One region of the Lacrimispora xylanolytica genome, then DNA from elsewhere that is predicted to be linked to it. Evidence: predicted binding sites of a transcription regulator. Region 1 holds the regulator's gene; the other holds the start of a gene.

Region 1 (4,747 bases):
TGTATATGTATAACACATACTTGTATTGATCTTCTAGAATATTAAAAATATTTCAATGGATTTTTAGTCTGCAAGCAGCAGCCAGGTATCAATACGTATTTCATGTATTTGTATATGAGATATGAGCGTGCAGCGTATGGGAGTGGATAACTTCTCATAAAACGGAAAAGCTGTAGAGCGATTTGGTGATACATTCTTATTTGTAAGAATAGAGAAAGGGCACAGAACGCAAAGAGAAACCATTCTTTGTGTTCTGTGCCTTTTCATAACCTCATTGTATACTCAGGTAATGTAGGTTAATACCTCACAATTGCTTACAGCTTATTCTAAAAATATGGTGTTACTTCTATTCTACTGGACTATAAAGACCTCCATGCTTCTCGTGCCATAAAAACGGGTCTCTCCGTGGGTATTAAAGAAAATATCAATATGTCTTCCCTTAACGCCGCCACCGCAGTCCTCCGCGGTATAAATAACACCGCCTATCATGAGTTTGCTTCCATAAGGAATGACTCTTGGGTCCACAGAGATGGTATGATTGGCAGCAGCAATGGTTCCTGTGCTGGTGCGGCCGCCCCATTTGCCGGAGCACTGCCTGCAGGGACAGTAGGCGGTTGTTTTAAACGTACCGATGGAGCGGAGATTAACAGCAGGAACCGCAGTGCCAACGCCGTATACCTTGGTGCCGGATAGCTTCTGCCCTGATGCGTAGGCTTCAATGAGATAAGTGCCATTTTCGTAGGTATCCCAGGGAACGTTCACTTCAAATCCATAATTACCGGTACCGCTTCCCTGCGCGGCTAAATCCTCCCGGTGTTTGGAAGCAGTGGTTTCAAGCTCAGCCGTCACCTGACCGCTTGTTTGGTTGGTGATAATGACTCTTACAGGCAAGGTGGATTCTCGTTCTGAGCTGTTAAATGCCCAGCCCCGGACATTTTTATCATCCGCACCGTCGATAATACCGGTTACCGGATTACCATAGGCTTTTAATGTGTTTATTAAAACAAAGATTGTCATCAGTAAAATTCCAGAAATGTGGTGAAGGTTCTTCCTATTTTGCATATTACAAATACTTCCTTTCTTTTTTACAAACTGTAATATAAATTAACACTCTTATAATTATATGTAACAGTTTTGTAATAAATGAGGTACAAGTATTCATTTTACATATTTTTCCAGAAAAGTCAAGGCTAACTTATTTCATACTATTAGGGGAGAGAATTTTGGACATCAAAAAAGCACCTCAGAAAGCGAAATTAAATCGCTTATCTGGGCGCCATTTGGACATGTATTATTTTACATTCACTGCAAAAATCTCTTTTGTCTGTCTGCCGAAGTTTAGGGCCTCTTCCCGGCTTCCAAAGTAGATATCAACCTTATTTCCTCTGATTCCGCTTCCAGTATCCTCCACAGTATAGATGACGTCATCGATCATGACCATAGTGCCGATTGGCAAAATTGTAAGATCCGCAGACAAGGTATGCTGTGCTCTTGGTGTAGTACCGGAGTAGGTCCGGCCGATTTTTCCGCTTTTGCTGGGGCAATATGCAGTTGCAGAAAAAAGTCCCAGTGATGCTCCTTTTTCAAAAACAGGTCCAGTTGGCTCTGTCTCTTGCGGTTCTGTTTCTTTTTTAATACCAGGTCCGATTTCCTCTGAGTTTTTTGTGTCCTCAGTACCACTCTCGGATTTGGCATCACTTTTTATCGTTTGGACACTCCCGGACTGTGCATCCGCTGTAGTCTGTTCTTTACCAGCAGCTTCATCTGCCATTGCAGACGTAGATAACAGCAGAATACAAAGGATTGTCAGGAGTCCTGTGATTCGTAGCTTACCTGAAAAACGCTTCATGATTTACCTCGCAATCGTGTTGTTATGGTGTATCATTTACTATTATATTACAAAAGTGTTAAAAGTCAAGAAAAAAATGTCAACACCTTTGTAATATATGCTTGTACTATGTTTAAAAATGTAGAAAGTGGTCATAAAAACTTAACGTATTTTTTTTATAGGAATGTATTGACAAATGTAGAAAAAAAGCATATATTATGAAAAGAAGATGTTAGCACTCCCAAACGTTGAGTGCTAACAAAGCACTAATAAAGCATTAAGAAAGGAGAGTGGCAGTTTGAAGGATAAAGATCAGCTGGATGAGCGGAAGATAACCATATTAAAGGCCATCATTAAAACTTATCTGGAAACCGGAGAACCGGTTGGATCCCGAACCATATCAAAGTATACGGATTTGAATTTAAGCTCCGCCACAATCCGTAATGAGATGTCTGATTTAGAGGAACTGGGCTACATTGTTCAGCCTCATACTTCAGCAGGAAGAATTCCTTCCGACAGGGGATACCGATTCTATGTGGATCAGATCATGCTGGAAAAGGAAGAAGAAGTAACAGAAATCAAAGATATGATGCTAAAGAGAGTAGACCGTGTAGAGCTTATGTTAAAGCAGATGGCAAAGCTTCTGGCTCAGAATACCAACTATGCGGCTATGATCAGCGCTCCTCAGTATCAACGAAATAAGCTAAAGTTTATCCAGCTGTCAAAGGTAGATGAAGGAAAGCTTCTGGTGGTGATTGTCATTGAAGGCAATATTATTAAGAACACCATGATTCCCATTGATAAGGAACTGGATGACGAAGGATTGTTAAATCTAAACATTCTTTTAAATAGTGCCTTAAACGGACTGACCATAGAAGAGATTAATCTGGAAGTGATCAGCAGGTTAAAGGTTCAGGCAGGCCATCACAGTGAAGTGGTTGACCGGGTACTGACCGAGGTGGCAGCAGCCATTCGGGCAGATGATGAGGATTTACAGATTTATACCAGCGGAACTACTAATATTTTTAAATATCCGGAGCTGAGCGAGGGAGATAAGGCAAGCAGACTTCTTGGAACTCTGGAGCAAAAGGAGCTTTTGCAGGAGCTGGTTGATGATGTCAATGACTCGGAAAGCAATTCCGGTATCCAGGTTTATATCGGAGATGAAGCACCGGTTAAGGATATGAAGGACTGCAGCATTGTAACAGCCAATTACGAGCTTGGGGAAGGGTTACGAGGAACCATTGGAATCATCGGCCCTAAGCGAATGGATTATGAGAAGGTTCTCAGTACTCTGCGCAATTTAATGACGCAGCTTGATGTGATATTGAAAAAAGATGAAAGGTAAGGGTAAGAACATTGAGCATGGAAGATGTGAAAACAGAGGAAAAACTGGCAGATGAGATTTTGAATGAGGAAGATGCCGTTTCCGCTGAAAATGAGATAGAAGGCACAGAGCCCACAGCAGAAGAGACTGCATCTGAGAACGGGCAGAACGAAGAAGGAAGCACAAAAGGCGATACTGCAAAGAAAGGCTTCTTTGGTAAGAAAAAAGATAAGCCGGATCCAAAGGATGAAAAAATCGAGGAACTGACAGACCGTCTCCAGAGAAGTATGGCAGAATTTGATAACTTCAGAAAGAGAACAGAAAAAGAAAAGTCAGCCATGTTTGAAATCGGGGCAAAGGATATCATTGAACGAATCCTTCCCGTTGTTGACAATTTTGAACGAGGCCTTGCAGCCATTCCGGAAGAGGAAAAGGGATCTGCATTTGCTGAAGGCATGGAAAAGATTTACAAACAGCTTATGAAATCTCTGGAAGAAGCAGGAGTAAAGCCAATTGAAGCAGTTGGCCAGCCATTTGATCCAGATTTCCATAATGCAGTGATGCACATGGAAGATGAATCTCTGGGAGAGAATGTAGTTGCACAGGAACTTTTAAAAGGTTATACCTACCGGGATACTGTGGTGAGACATTCCATGGTACAGGTAGCTAATTAATAATAAAATATAAAAATCTGAAAACATGTTACATTTGTTTCATAAATTAGGAGGAAGAAAACTATGGGCAAGATCATTGGTATTGACTTAGGTACAACAAATAGCTGTGTAGCCGTTATGGAAGGCGGTAAGCCAGTTGTTATCCCTAACAGCGAAGGAGTAAGAACAACTCCATCTATCGTAGCATTTACAAAGAACGGTGAAAGATTAGTAGGTGAGCCTGCAAAGCGTCAGGCAGTAACAAATGCAGACCGTACCATCTCTTCCATCAAGAGACATATGGGTACCGATTACAAGGTAACCATTGACGGCAAGAACTACAGCCCTCAGGAAATCTCTGCTATGATTCTTCAGAAATTAAAAGCAGATGCAGAGGCTTACTTAGGTGAGAAGGTTACAGAAGCTGTTATTACCGTACCAGCTTACTTTAACGATGCTCAGCGTCAGGCAACCAAGGATGCTGGTAAGATCGCTGGTCTTGATGTAAAGCGTATCATCAATGAGCCGACAGCAGCAGCTTTGGCATACGGCCTTGACAACGAGCATGAGCAGAAGATCATGGTATACGACTTAGGCGGTGGTACCTTCGACGTATCTGCAATTGAAATCGGTGACGGCGTAATTGAAGTACTTTCCACCAACGGTGATACCCGCTTAGGTGGTGACGATTTCGATAACCGTATCACACAGTGGATGGTCGACGAATTCAAGAAAGCAGAAGGCGTTGATTTATCTGGTGATAAGATGGCTATGCAGAGATTAAAAGAAGCAGCAGAGAAGGCAAAGAAAGAACTGTCTTCCTCTACAACTACAAACATTAACCTGCCATTTATTACAGCAACAGCTGAAGGCCCGAAGCATTTAGATATGAACTTAACAAGAGCTAAATTTGACGAGCTTACCTTAGATTTAGTAGAG
Region 2 (4,747 bases), 170 kb from region 1:
ATTATGCTCGCCGAGTTTATGGCAATTATTGCAGCACTTCAAAAAACCAGTTTTATTACTGCCTTTAAGCGTTCCATGTTTAACATAGCAAATAAAGGGAAATTTAAAGCATTTTTATTGATCATTTTAATTGTTATGATTGGCTGCAGCTTATTCGGAACTGGTTCCACTGCATATTACGTACTGACCATAGGTTTACTTTCCACGTTACCAGAAAACAAACAGCTGCCTCCTTCAAAAGTCATTATGACTGCCGGATTTGCAGCAAACCACCCATTATTACCGTTTAACACTGCATTGCAGTATGGAATCGTAATAGCAGTACTTAACAGTGCAGGTGTTCTTGCACAGGTATCAGTCGTAAAGTTTGCAATTATTAACTTAATATTATCTCTTGGTTTTTTACTTAACTGTGTGATCCAGTATAAGTTCCTTCCAGATCATCCCATTGCTAAGGCAACAGAGGCTGCAAAAGCTCAGGGAGAAACAGTTAGTACCCTTCCAAAGTGGAAAGAGCAGGTAACATACATTGCTTTCGTAGCCGCAGTAATAGGAATGATACTCCAGAGCTTTATTGGTGATGCAGGTTATGCAATTCCTGGTCTGTCTGTTGCAGTAATTCTTGTCATTGGAGTTATGGACTTTAAAGAAATACGTGATGCGATATGCGCACCTATTATATTGATGTCTGCTGGTGTTATAGGCATTGCTGATGCACTTGGAAGCACTGGATTGACCAATCTGGTTGGCTCCACCGTAGCAGGTATGCTTGGAACTAATATCAATCCTTTCCTTATGATCCTTGCATTTTGTATTCTTACAAGCGTGCTGGCAACAATGACGGGATCAACCATTGGAACCGTTTATGTATTTACACCACTTGCCATTGCCACCTGTACCAGTCTTGGACTTGATCCTACGGCTGCTGCATGTGCCATCGTAATATCTGGCTGGTGTGGACATTTCCTTCCTATTGATGGTATGCCTGCAATGGTTATGGGCGTTGGAAATTATAAGATTTCGGAATTCTGGAAATTTACGATTCCCCAATATTTTATTCGTCTGATTGCCTTGACAGCCGGTTCCCTCCTGATGTTCCCTATGTAGGGACAAAGAAGAAACCCCAAAAAACTTAAATATAGAAAGAGGTATCATTGTGAAAGCCAAGTTTGAATTAGAGCATGTTGGGATTAACACACCCGATGCTAAAGAGGCAGAGAAGCTTGCACAGCTTTTAGCCATGATGTTTAATATAGAACCACGCCATGGACAGAAATCTGAATTTGCCGGTCCATACTTTGAATGTATGAAAGCCCCGTTCCTTGGTTGTAATGGCCATATCGCTATGAGGACTCCTGATCTGACCGCTGCCACAGAAGAACTGAAAGAGAAAGGCTTCTCCTTTAACATGGATACTGCCGCTTATACTGAGGAAGGGAAATTAAAGAACGTCTATTTAGACGGTGAGTTTGGCGGCTTTGCCATTCACATTATGGAAAAATAACAGATTATCTATAGAAGAAACTTCTTCTTAACATACATGAAACTGTCAAAGTAGTTCTGAAAACAAAATAAGGAGCTGTTTCCCATGATGTAATATCAATGGGAAACAGCTCCTTATCCTGTTAATTCTAAAATTATTCGATGTCATCCTCTTCGATGGTAGTCGTATCGTCTTCAGATGCTTCTTTTATAGAGTCTGTCACCTGCTCCTGCTCTGTCATGACTTCCTCTTCCTCGGGCAGAGCCTGGGATGCGGTATAATCAAGACCGCCGTCTTCTGTGATATCCTCTGTGTCTTCTTCGGTATCTTCTTTTTCTAATGTGGAGTCAAACATGTCCTTTGCCGTAAATGCCACAGCAGAAGCTGCTTCCTTTGCCGTATCGCTTACGATGTTAGCTGCGTCTTTTACAAGGTTCTTAGCAGCAACGGCTGCATCCTTGGCTGCGTCAGCCATATCGGAAGCTGCGGTCTTAAGCTCGTCCTTGTTGGCATTTAAAGAAACATAGTTACGGTTCATCGTGCTGTCAATTTTGGAAATATCGTCATTGCCATCATCTTCAAAGTCATGAAAATTTTCTTCCAGCTCTTTGTGAAAAGATTTGTATTTCGTAAAATAAGAGATGCCTGCTGCTACTGCGCCGGCGATTGTGGCGAATGCCACGAATTTCCCAAAACCATAACCTTTTTTTGCCATAAAATAACACTCCTTTCATTCTCCTTGTTATTGTAATACTTCTATTGGAAAAAAGAAAGGTATATAATAAGAAAATTTCTATAAACTAAGTAGGTAAGGCAAAAAATGGGTCTAGTATGGCAAAAATGTAAAAAAAATATAAAGTTAGCACTCAACTATTGACAGTGCTAATAATGAGTGATATAACTTAGTATGTGAATAATAAAAAAACTTCTTTCGGGAGGCCAAAAGAAAGAAAATAAGCAGAAAGCTATGAGGAGGAATTGCAATGAAATTAGTACCATTATTTGACAAAGTTGTGTTAAAACCATTGGTTGCAGAGGAGACAACAAAGTCCGGTATTGTTCTGCCGGGTCAGGCAAAAGAAAAGCCACAGCAGGCGGAAGTCATCGCAGTAGGACCTGGCGGTTTGGTAGACGGCAAGGAAGTTACCATGCAGGTTAAGGTTGGCGATAAGGTAATCTTCTCCAAGTATTCAGGAACAGAAATTGAGACTGGCGAAGAAGACGAGAAGTTCGTAATCGTAAAGCAGAACGATATTTTAGCAGTGATCGAATAAATAAAGTGACGGACATTTCGTCAACCACTCAGAAAGCCCATATTGAGCTTTCTATCATTTTAGAAGAAAACTGGAGGAATGAATCATGGCAAAGCAGATTAAATATGGCGTAGACGCGAGAAAAGCACTTGAGTCAGGTGTTAATCAGTTAGCAGATACCGTTCGTGTAACATTAGGACCGAAAGGAAGAAATGTTGTACTTGATAAATCATTTGGAGCACCTCTTATTACCAACGATGGTGTAACAATTGCAAAAGAAATCGAATTAGAAGATGCCTTTGAAAACATGGGCGCTCAGTTAGTAAAAGAAGTTGCAACAAAGACCAACGACGTAGCTGGTGACGGTACTACAACCGCTACCGTGCTTGCTCAGGCAATGATCAACGAAGGTATGAAGAACTTAGCAGCAGGCGCTAACCCAATCGTTCTTAGAAAAGGAATGAAGAAGGCTACAGAAGCAGCTGTAGAAGCGATTAAGAACATGAGCGAGCCGATTAAGGGCAAAGCTTCCATCGCAAGAGTTGCAGCTATTTCCGCAGCCGATGACGTAGTAGGTGAGATGGTTGCTGACGCTATGGAGAAGGTTTCCAACAACGGTGTTATCACCATTGAAGAATCCAAGACCATGATGACAGAGCTTGATTTAGTAGAAGGTATGCAGTTTGACAGAGGCTATATCTCTGCTTACATGTGCACCGATATGGAAAAGATGGAAGCCAACTTAGACGATCCGTACATCCTTATCACAGATAAAAAGATTTCAAGCATTCAGGAGATTCTTCCTTTATTAGAGCAGGTGGTACAGTCTGGAGCAAGACTTTTAATCATCGCAGAGGATATCGAAGGAGAGGCACTTACCACTCTTATCGTGAACAAATTAAGAGGAACCTTCAATGTAGTAGGTGTGAAAGCACCAGGCTACGGCGACAGAAGAAAAGAGATGTTACAGGATATCGCAGTATTAACTGGCGGAACTGTAATCTCTGACGAATTAGGCTATGAGCTTAAGAATGCAACTCTTGATTTATTAGGCCGTGCAAAATCCGTTAAGATCCAGAAGGAAAACACAGTTATCGTTGATGGCTGCGGAGATAAAGACGCAATCGCTGCAAGAATCGGACAGATCAAAGGCCAGATCGAAGAAACAACTTCTGACTTTGACCGCGAGAAATTACAGGAAAGACTTGCTAAATTATCCGGTGGTGTTGCAGTAATCCGTGTAGGTGCTGCCACAGAGACTGAGATGAAGGAAGCAAAGCTTCGTATGGAAGATGCTTTATCTGCAGCAAGAGCAGCAGTTGAAGAAGGCGTAATCGCAGGCGGCGGTTCTGCTTATATCCACGCAATCACTGAAATCGAAAACGTAGTAGCCGGATTAGAAGGCGATGAGAAGACAGGCGGAAAGATCATCTTAAAAGCACTGGAATCTCCATTATACCACATTGCTGCTAACGCAGGTCTGGAAGGAAGCGTTATCATCAATAAGGTAAAAGAGTCTAAGGTCGGCGTTGGCTTTGATGCTTATAAAGAAGAGTATGTAGACATGGTGGAAGCTGGCATTTTAGATCCTACCAAGGTTACAAGAAGTGCCCTTCAGAATGCTACCAGCGTAGCATCTACCTTATTGACAACTGAGTCCGTAGTTGCTAATATTAAAGAAAAGACACCTGCAATGCCTGCACCAGGCGGAATGGATATGATGTAAGACATATTCCTACAGAAGAAACACCTTTAAGGTAGTCTTCATGCCCTGGTAATGTGGGCAGGGAAGAAAGGATCCAGTATCATTATGAATGAAATGTATGCAGAATGGCTTGTGAAGCGCAAAGCTCCGGCCTACACCATGGTGCTTAAGATTTTAATGGGAGTTTTATGCGTCATCGCATTTTTACTATCCATTTCTCCGGCTTTTGGGATTTTCGGAGTAATCATTCTCTTTGCTGTGGGAGGTGCCACCTATCTGGTATTTAGAAACAGTGAGGTGGAATAT

Evidence for each region. The regulator HrcA, encoded in region 1, represses chaperone genes, less so after heat shock. The targets are predictions, from matches to a motif close to TGTTAGCACTCNNNNNNNNNGAGTGCTAACA.
Region 2: OW255_RS05725 (co-chaperone GroES) is a predicted target of HrcA. The motif match lies at 2,341-2,371, and genes of this name have one in related genera.

Annotation. Positions count from the first base shown of each region.
Region 1 is NZ_CP113524.1:1,019,879-1,024,625, forward strand. Features, by position in the region: gene OW255_RS04910 (3D domain-containing protein) at 352-1,062, opposite strand; gene OW255_RS04915 (3D domain-containing protein) at 1,292-1,849, opposite strand; gene hrcA (heat-inducible transcriptional repressor HrcA) at 2,127-3,176, shown strand; gene grpE (nucleotide exchange factor GrpE) at 3,221-3,829, shown strand; gene dnaK (molecular chaperone DnaK) at 3,893-4,747, shown strand, end outside.
Region 2 is NZ_CP113524.1:1,190,959-1,195,705, forward strand. Features, by position in the region: gene OW255_RS05710 (SLC13 family permease) at 1-1,107, shown strand, start outside; gene OW255_RS05715 (VOC family protein) at 1,157-1,504, shown strand; gene OW255_RS05720 (hypothetical protein) at 1,638-2,198, opposite strand; gene OW255_RS05725 (co-chaperone GroES) at 2,467-2,757, shown strand; gene groL (chaperonin GroEL) at 2,843-4,462, shown strand; gene OW255_RS05735 (DUF6106 family protein) at 4,547-4,747, shown strand, end outside.